Regions from separate parts of the Rhizobium grahamii genome, predicted to be linked through region 2. Evidence: predicted binding sites of a transcription regulator. Region 2 holds the regulator's gene; each other region holds the start of a gene.
What was found. Region 2 encodes PhoB, which activates phosphate uptake and scavenging genes when phosphate is short. Its sites were predicted from a motif close to TGTCATNNANCTGTCAT; they were not measured.
Positions count from the first base shown of each region.

Region 1 (3,260 bases), 1.1 Mb from region 2:
ACGATCGCCCCGGCCGTCTTCAGAAGCCCGCTCCAGACGATGGAGCTCCAACCGACCTTTGCGAGACCGGCACCGACCAGGCCGCCCACCAGCGCGTGGGAGGAGCTTGACGGGATGCCGAGGATCCAGGTGACAATGTTCCAAATGATGGCGCCCATCAGCGCCGCAAAGATCACCAGCGGCGAAACGATGGCCGGATCGATGATGCCGGTGCCGAGCGTCTCGGCGACATGCAGGCCAAAGAACAGGAAGGCGATGAAGTTGAAGAACGCGGCCCAGGCGACGGCATATTGCGGTCGCAGCACGCGCGTCGACACGATCGTTGCGATCGAATTGGCAGCATCATGCAGGCCGTTGAGGAAATCGAAGAACAGCGCGATCGCGATCAGGGCCGCGAGCAGCGGAAAGGCGAGGGTGGCGTCCATCAGACGTTCTCGATCACGATGCCGCTGATTTCGTTTGCAACGTCCTCGAAGCGATCGACGACCTTCTCGAGCTCGCCATAGATTTCGCTGCCGATGATATAGGCCATTGCATTCGATGCTCCGTGACGGAGAAACAGTTCCTTCAGCCCGCGATCGTGCAACTCATCGGACCGTCCCTCGACCCGCGTCACTTCCTCGGCGATTGCCATCAGGCGCGGCGCATTGGCGTTGATCCTGTTGAGAAGCGGGATGGCTTCGGCCACGAGATGCGCCGCCTGGACGATCACGGTTCCCATCTCCTGCATGCGCGGATCGAATTCCCTCTGCTCGAACAGGCGGATGGTCTTCACCGTCTTGTGCATCATGTCGATCGCGTCATCCATCGACTGGATCAGATCCTTGATATCGACCCGGTCGAATGGCGTGATGAAGCTGCGGCGTACCGCGAGCAGCACTTCGCGCGTGATGTCGTCCGCTTCGTTCTCCAGGGCGACGATGCGGTCGCAATGGCGGTCGGTGTCTTTGCCCGCAAGCAGTTCGTTCAAAGCCTCCGCTGCACCGACAATGGTGCGCGAATGCTGGGCGAAGAGGTCGAAGAATCGGTCTTCCCGAGGCAGAAGTTTGCGAAACCAGCTGAGCATTCAATCCATCCGTTGAGAACTTTTTCGAAGCTCGTCATAAAATAGCAGGCGCTGCAATAAAAGTGTCACAAAGGGAGTTGTCCGATTCTTTCTTGCCTTGTCCAAAGGCGCGAAACGCTTTTTGCGGCAGGAACCTGCGGCAGATCAGCGCGTTATTCCTGCAAGCATGATGGGTCGATTGCGGTTTGAGAGGTACGAAATGAAACGTCTGGCGACGATTTTTCTGGCGATCGCGACAGGTCTTGCGAGCTTCACGCCCACTTTGGCCGAGAATTCTCGCGATCCTTCTTCTGCTCAGAGCAGAGGCAGCTTTGGCGATTCCGGTGCCAACAGCCATCGTTCGCGTTGCGAAATCTACCGCTGCGGCGGCTATAGGTATGGCAACCGCTATAATCGCGATCGATACTACGGAAATCGGTACTATGGCGACCGTTACTACGGTCGACGCTATTACCACGATCATGACAATGGCGCTGGCGCCCTGATCGGCGGGCTCGCTGCCGGTGCGCTCATTGGCGGTATCATCGCGTCGCAACAGCCTCGGGTACGGGCAACCGGATCCCATGCCGACTGGTGCTACAGCCGTTATCGCTCATACCGCGCTTACGACAACACATACCAACCATATTACGGCCCGCGCCGGCAGTGCATCGGCCCGTAAATGGAGGGGATCAAGTACAGCGGTCGCGAGATTCACGCGACCGCTTTTGCTTTCCACTTGCTGGATTAGTGCGGCTACGCAGGTCACAAGGTGACAAATGTTGCCCTGTAGACCGCGACAAAGCCGCCAACCGCAGTCACCACAGCCAGCACCATGGCGATAAGAATGATTATCCGCGTTCCCCGTCCTGGTTCGGGTACATCGTCAGTTTTCACGACATTTCTCTTTTCTTGCTGCAGCTGAACTGCGTGCCGGTCTCGCACGTTAGCGCATTCGGGTGCAACCCAGTGGTTGGCCTGAATGGTCTCCAAGGGGCGATTGCACGGGAAGACACATCCTAGACATAGGGATAGCCGATTGAAAACCCAAGTGTAATTGAGGTTCGTCGGCACAGCAGCCAGTTTTCTCCTCGAGCAGAACAGCCGTCCTGTTCTTACGATCGAAGGAAGAAGCCAATGAAAATTCTCAATGAGAAGATGCTTTCGCAATCCGCCTACACCGCCGATATCGACATTCCCTTTGAAAAGGTCGACATTGCTGATTGGCTCTTCAATTTGCCGGAAGCGGAATATCTTCGCTGCTGCCCACCTGATCACATAGCCGCAGGCAACACCACGACCGATGACGGTCGTCGGATGTCGATCAATGTCGAGATGATCGGCACCGGCCTTGTCGTCCAGCACTATGTCGCTGAAGAAGCCACACCATCCTATTGCAGGATGAACTCGATTTCCGACGTGTTCACGCCAGTCGGCCGGACGCAGGTAAACGTCATCTGGGAACTGATTGCAGAACCGCTCGACGGCGGACGCACGCGCTACACGAACCGCGTCACGTCACATCCGACTGACGTATTCATGGATTTTATCAAGCAGCACGGTCAAAGCTTCGAGCAAGCGGCTGAAGCACGCCAGGCTGCGGGCGGTGACCATAACCGCCGAGAAACGCCACTTTTCGCGGCAAGCATTGCGCGCCGGGCCCTGGCGCGATGAAATCATGAAAGGCGAGGCGGGTTTGTCCGCCTCATTCAATTTGGACGCGGAGAAAGGCAAGGGCTGTACGGCAGGGTGAATGCGATATGCGCACCGAAACCACCGTCGGATCTGGTCAGCACATCTCTCTGTCGGTGAGAAAATTTGGAGGCCTCGCCCGGAATTGAACCGGGGTACAAGGATTTGCAGTCCTCTGCGTCACCACTCCGCCACGAGGCCTCACAACTTCGGAGCAACCGAAGCGTTGGGCGGCATTTAGAATGAATAGAAATTCAGCGCAAGAGGCTTAGTGGAAAAACCTCGCTCATTTTGAACGCGTTCTGTGGAGAGCGATCTCGGCAGAGAGCTATGCCACGCCAGGTCAGGGTGGGCAGCTGAAAATCGCTTCTATTCAGTCGATACGCTGCAACGACGGCATAGGCGAAATGCCGTTTGTGGTGACATGCGGCGCGGTCGCGGCGACAAGGGGAATCAGGAGAATGATGACGAGGAATGTGCAGACGAAAAGTCCGCCGATCGCAGTAGATTTATTCACCATTCC
Region 1 is NZ_CP043498.1:1,081,380-1,084,639, forward strand. Features, by position in the region: gene FZ934_RS05435 (inorganic phosphate transporter) at 1-425, opposite strand, end outside; gene FZ934_RS05440 (DUF47 family protein) at 425-1,066, opposite strand; gene FZ934_RS05445 (BA14K family protein) at 1,266-1,727, shown strand; gene FZ934_RS28405 (hypothetical protein) at 1,811-1,942, opposite strand; gene FZ934_RS05450 (hypothetical protein) at 2,183-2,719, shown strand; tRNA gene FZ934_RS05455 (tRNA-Cys) at 2,865-2,938, opposite strand; gene FZ934_RS27755 (hypothetical protein) at 3,111-3,257, opposite strand.
Region 1: FZ934_RS05440 (DUF47 family protein) is a predicted target of PhoB. The motif match lies at 1,119-1,135, and genes of this name have one in related genera.

Region 2 (3,260 bases):
AGGAGAACGATACCGACAAGATGTTCACCAACCCGGATGATCCGCGCACGCAGGATTACATCATGGGCCGCTTCGGTTGATTTCCAACGTCGGAACCCCTCACGATATTCAAGGATGATCCCATGGCATCGACACATATTTTCTCTGCCTACGACGACGACCTGAAGTACCTTTCCCGCCGGATTTCTGAAATGGGCGGCCTGGCCGAGCAGATGGTATCGGACGCTGTCCGCGCCCTCGTGAACGGCGACACGGCGCTGGCCCAGAAGGTCATCTCCGACGACGTGATCCTCGATCACGCCGAACGCGAAGTCGGCGACAAGGCGATCGTCACGATCGCTCGCCGCCAGCCGATGGCTGCCGACCTCCGCGAGATCATGGGTTCGATCCGCATCGCCGCCGATCTCGAACGCGTCGGCGACCTCGGAAAGAACACGGCCAAGCGCGTGATCGCGGTGCAGAACACCGGCGTGCCGCGCAAGCTCGCCCGTGGCCTCGAACACCTGTCCGAGCTGGCCCTGGTTCAGCTCAAGGAAGTGCTCGACGTCTACACGAGCCGTGCGGCCGACAAGGCAAAGTCGATCCGCGAGCGCGACGAGGAAATCGACGCGATGTACACCTCGCTGTTCCGCGAGATGCTGACCTACATGATGGAAGATCCACGCAACATCACGAGCTGCACGCATCTCCTGTTCTGCGCCAAGAACATCGAGCGCATCGGCGACCACGCCACCAACATCGCCGAGACGATCTACTACATGGCCACCGGTGCCCAGCCGGAAGGCGAGCGTCCGAAGGACGACACCGCCAACACCGTCGGTGCGGTGACGGAATAAGCGTTCCGGACCACGCCCCCAGGAGACCGAAACGAATGATCCCGAGAATAGCTGTTGTCGAAGACGAAGAAGCACTGAGCGTGCTTCTTCGCTATAACCTTGAGGCTGAAGGCTTCGACGTCGACACGATCTTGCGCGGCGATGAAGCCGAAATCCGCTTGCAGGAACGCACACCGGACCTGTTGATTCTCGACTGGATGCTGCCGGGCGTTTCCGGCATCGAGCTGTGCCGTCGTCTGCGCATGCGCCCGGAAACCGAACGTCTGCCGATCATCATGCTGACGGCGCGCGGCGAGGAGAGCGAACGCGTTCGCGGCCTTTCGACCGGCGCCGACGACTACGTCGTGAAGCCGTTCTCGACGCCGGAACTCGTCGCCCGCGTCAAGGCGATGCTTCGCCGTGCGAAACCGGAAGTTCTGTCGACCCTGCTGAAGTGCGGCGACATCGAACTCGACCGTGAGACCCACCGTGTCCACCGCAAAAGCCGTGAGGTTCGCCTGGGGCCGACGGAGTTCCGCCTTCTCGAGTTCCTGATGGCGTCGCCCGGTCGTGTGTTCTCACGCTCGCAGCTGCTCGATGGCGTCTGGGGTCATGACATCTACGTCGACGAGCGCACTGTGGACGTCCATGTCGGTCGTCTGCGCAAGGCGCTGAATTTCTCCAACATGCAGGACGTCATCCGCACCGTACGTGGTGCCGGTTACTCGATGGAAGCCTGAGGCTTCCATCCTGCTCCCAGCAAGAACGAGCAGCTGGGGGCTCGTCATGTGGGTAAGTCGCGAAGATCAGACTTCTCGCGAAACTCGCTCGACAGCGGCGGCAAGGCCCGCCGCTGGACTGGTCAGGGGTTTGGGGTCGCCTTTCACCAGATCCGCAGCACCTGCCATCGATGCCTTGCGAGAGCGACGATTGAGGCTCCCTCGCGATAGGCGGCATCGGCCGCCTCGGCAACGGCCGATAAATAACCAACACGATCGCCAGCCTTAAACAAGTCCCATGCTCCGGGGACACGGCGAACCTCGAACGGCGTTTGAGTTGCCGCAGTTGCCGCAGCAAACAACCGTGCGGTTGGCTCCAGGGTTGTTTCAACCGCGCAGAGGACGGCGATCCTTCCCCCGACCCGAACTGCCTGTTCTGCCAGGACGGCATCGATGCGAAGGGTAGGGACGGGCATCGTGCCCTCAAGTTCATCGATGGACGGCCCCAGGGTCGAGCATGTCAGGACAACAGCATCTGCGGTCTGGCCAAGCGACCGCAACACCGAGGCTGTCTCGCGGGCAATATCATCTGTCAGTCCGCCGGCTTGCTCGGCATTCGCGAGAAAATCTGCCCGAACCGCATGGGAGAGCACGTCTTTGGAAAGGCCAATCTCTCTGGCCGCGGCCTCGAAAACAGCAATATTGCTATCGGCCGTATGCAGGCAGGCTATTCTCATCGCGTTCTCCGGTCCGAGCAGCCACAAAATGGCATGGGGCTGATAGCTTCCTGGAAGCGCGCGTGCCCGACGTACATTGTTGCTGTGTCGGGGGCTCGAGCCCAACAAAAAAACGGGCCCGCGAAGGCCCGTTCCTATTCCTTATCCGGCTTCCGGATCAAGCGACCCGGTTGGCGGCCTTCCGGCGCTCGTTGACCGGCTGGTAGGCCATGCGTTGATGGTACGTGCAATACGGGGAGTTGTCAGGAGACTCGCAGCCGCAGAAGTGGAAGTCGTCCTTGAGCGGATCGCCGACCGGCCACTTGCAGGTGCGCTCGGTCAGTTCCGTCAGGCCGAGGCGGCGAGAGATCGGAACGACGACGTTCGAGGCAGGGCGGAACCGGACTTCCTCGACCGCATCGATATCGATTTCTTCCTTCAGCATGGTTGCGCCCTGCTGCCGGGTAACGGTGCGGGTCGCAACGCGCGATGCATAGTTCGGAGCGCGGGGAGCGGTCGTGGTGCGCTTCGGCGTGCGAACGGTCGTCGCGTTACCGCCGGCCTTGGCCCGGCCGGGCAGGCTGAGACGGTGGACCTTGCCGATCACGGCGTTACGGCTTACACCGCCAAGTTGTGCTGCGATTTGGCTGGCGCTCAGTCCTTCGGACCATAGCTTCTTCAGCTTCTCTACGCGCTCGTCTGTCCAGTTCATGCCCCTGTCTCCGCCTTGTTAGCGTTGGTGTAGGCAGAATCCTTCACCGTCGCCCCGGACGTATCCGAGGCAAGAAACGCTTGCTCGATTTTTGGTGACTAGTTCCGCCGCATGCAGTCTAGTAATTGAGTTTTAACCTAGTGTGAGGCCGACTCCGTGACAAGAGTCGGTTGAATCGCCGGGAATCGAATTTGTGGTTTTTCCCCAACTTGCTCGTGAGGAGAGTCATTTCTGCAACATTGCTTGTTGATAGTTGGCGTCGCCCCGATTAGCCGCTTGACGCATGCAGTAAATCCTC
Region 2 is NZ_CP043498.1:3,900,098-3,903,357, forward strand. Features, by position in the region: gene pstB (phosphate ABC transporter ATP-binding protein PstB) at 1-80, shown strand, start outside; gene phoU (phosphate signaling complex protein PhoU) at 123-836, shown strand; gene phoB (phosphate regulon transcriptional regulator PhoB) at 872-1,555, shown strand; gene FZ934_RS18830 (aspartate/glutamate racemase family protein) at 1,699-2,271, opposite strand; gene FZ934_RS18835 (GcrA family cell cycle regulator) at 2,429-2,962, opposite strand.

Region 3 (3,260 bases), 760 kb from region 2:
GGGCCCTTTCTCCTCGCTTGTTGCGACGCTTTTCGATAGCGCGCTTGTCGGTATGGCCGGGAACACCATTCTGCTCGGCAGTTGCGTGGTGCTGGCCTCGGCGCTGGTGGCGGTGCCGCTCGGCGTGTTTCGGGCGCTCTATCGCATTCCGCTTGCGCCGCTGTGGGATGTGTTGCTGCTCGTTCCGTTCATGATCCCGCCTTACATCGCCACACTTGGCTGGATCATGACGTTGCAACCGCGCGGCTATCTTCAGCAGATCGCGGGATTCAACCTCGCACCCTTTCTTTTTTCGCTGTTCGGCATGACCATGGTCATGGCCTTCAATACCTTTCCGGTCGTCTATTTCGCCGTATCGCGCACGGTCGAGGCGGTTGGCGCGCGCTATGCGGATGTCGGCCGTGTGTTTGGCGCGTCGCCGGCGCGGGCCTTCTGGCGGATCACGCTACCACTGTCGGCGCCCGGGCTCGTTGCGAGCCTGATGCTGGTCTTTGCCGCAGCGATCGAGGAATACGGGACGCCCGCAGCGCTTGGTCGTCGCGCCGGCTTCCAGGTGCTGGTCACCGGTATCGACCTGCGGATCTCGGATTGGCCGATCGATCTGCCGGGCGCGGCGATCCTGTCGATCCTGCTTGTCGTCATGTCTCTGCTGACATTCCTGCTGCAGCGATGGATCCTCGCCCGGCGGTCCTATCAGACAGTGGGCGGCAAACCTGCTGCCAAGGACAAGCGGCCGCTTGGGGCGATGAAGGTTCCGGTGATGATCGCCTTTGCCGTTGTCGCCTTCCTTGCGACCGGCGTACCATTGCTCTCGATCCTGTTCACCGCACTGTCGCGGACGATCTCGGGTGGTCTGGGGCTCGACAACATCAGCGCCGAGAACTTCCTGTCCGTCTTCAACAACAGCGCCGGTGCGCTGGGGGCACTTCTCAACAGCTTCTCGCTCGGCATCGGCACGGCGTTGATTACCGGCCTCATCGGCGTGCTGGCCGCCTATACGGTGGTCAAGACGAAGATCCGCGGACGCGTGGCGATCGACACGATGACGATCCTGCCGAATGCGTTGCCGGGCATCGTCGTTGCCGTCGGGCTGATCCTTGCCTGGAACATGCCCTGGCTGCCGGCGACCCCCTACAACACGGCATTTATCCTGCTTCTCGCCTATTGCTGCATCCTGCTGCCGCAGCCCGTGCGTTACACGACGGCGGCATTCCAGCAGATCGGAGACAGCCTGGAAGCCGCGGCTCGGGTCTTTGGTGCAAGCGGAGTGACTGCGTTCCGCCGCATCCTCCTGCCGCTCGTCTTTCCGAGCCTCGCTTCGGCGATGCTGCTGGTCTTTGCGCTTGCGTCGCGCGAGCTGGTCGCCTCCGTCGTCGTCGCACCTGTCGGCATGCAGACGATCGCCACCTTCATCTGGCGCCAGTTCGAGCAGGGGTCGATCGGCCTCGGCATGGCGATGGCCTTCATCGCCATCCTCATCACGACGCTGTTGCCGCTTCTGCTGCTGACGCTGCTTCGTCGCAGTGGTTTGGTGGCGGAATAGCGCCTCGCCAGCGGGGCTCCCGTAACAAAACTGTCGCTGAAGTTTCGAAAAACCGTCATGCCGCCTTCAAGCGGATGACATGACTGCCGCCATAGGTTCGGCCCTCCCGTTAGCCGGATAGACCTTGGCATGAGATTGACTGAAACGACCCGTCGACGCTTCCTTTCATCCATGGGCGCTGTCGGCGGATTTGCAGTAGCCGGGCTGGCGATGCCCTACTATGCACGCGGCTCGTCCAGTCGTCCGGTCTTCACTGCGGGCGTGCAATCCGGCGATGTCGATGCGAATTCGGGTGTCGTGTGGGCGCAAGTGAGCCGGCCGGCACGGCTCTATGTCGAATATTCGACGAGCGACCGCTTTGCCAATGCAGTGCGCGTCGCGCCCATAGACGTGACGCCGGAGACCAATCTGGCGGGAAAGCTGCTGCTCCAGAATCTCCCGGATGATCAGGAGATATTCTATCGCTTTCGTGCGGCCGACCTTCAGGACGTCAACGATTTGTCCGAACCCATCCATGGACAGTTTCGCACGGCGCCATCAGGCAAGCGCAGCATCCGTTTCGCGTGGTCCGGGGATACGGCTGGCCAGGGCTGGGGCATAGATGACGAGGGGATGCGCACCTATTCGACGATCGCCTACCATCGGCCGGATTTCATGATCCACTCCGGCGACACGATTTATGCCGACAATCCTGTTGCCGATGAGGTCAGGCTGCGAGACGGCGGCATCTGGAAGAACCGTGTGGTCACCGAGGCAAAGCGCGACATTGCGCAGACGCTCGACCAGTTTCGTGGCCAGTGGGCCTATAATCTGCTCGACGACCACGTGAAGGCGTTTAACGCGGTCTGTCCTGTCTTCTATCAATGGGACGATCACGAGGTCCTGAACAACTGGTCGCCCTCGACCGATCTTCGCGACGATGATCGCTACAAGGAAAAGTCGATCGCCATGCTTGCGGCCCGCGCCAGTCGTGCCTTTCACGAGATGACGCCGATCCGCTACGTGGCTGACGAGCCTGGCCGCATCTATCGCAAGGTGTCCTACGGTCCGCTGCTCGACGTCTTCTTCATCGACCTGCGCTCCTATCGCGGCCCGAACAGCGATGGGCTCGATGCCGAGCCAGCGGCGGAGTCGCGACTGTTGGGCGAACGGCAGGTGGCGTGGCTGAAACGAGAACTGGTGCGCTCGACGGCGACCTGGAAAGTGATTGCCTGCGATCTGCCGATCGGGCTGGTGATCTGGGACGACTACGGCCACCGGACGGGCAGCGAGTCGATCTCCAACGGCGACAACGGCCCACCGCGTGGCCGCGAGCTGGAATTCGCCGATCTCCTGCGCTTCATCCGCGACGCGGGCATAGCGAACATGATCTGGCTGACGGCCGACGTGCATTACGCGGCTGCGCATTACTACGATCCCGGCAAAGCGAAATTCCGCGAGTTCCTGCCGTTCTGGGAGTGCGTAGCAGGTCCTCTGCATTCCGGAACCTATGGCCCGCAGGAACTCGACATGACCTTTGGGCCGCAGGTGAAGTTCATGAAGGCCGCGCCCGGCGGGGCGGAGCAGAACCTGCCGCCGTCGGCCGGCATGCAGTTCTTCGGGCTTGTCGACATCGATGGGCAGACCGAGCAACTGACCGTGAGGCTGATGGATCGGAACGATACCGAGCTGTGGCGGACGACGCTCGATCCGCAGATATCGAGTTGATGTCCATGCA
Region 3 is NZ_CP043498.1:3,136,951-3,140,210, reverse strand. Features, by position in the region: gene FZ934_RS15145 (ABC transporter permease) at 1-1,543, shown strand, start outside; gene FZ934_RS15140 (alkaline phosphatase D family protein) at 1,673-3,250, shown strand.
Region 3: FZ934_RS15140 (alkaline phosphatase D family protein) is a predicted target of PhoB. The motif match lies at 1,564-1,580, and genes of this name have one in related genera.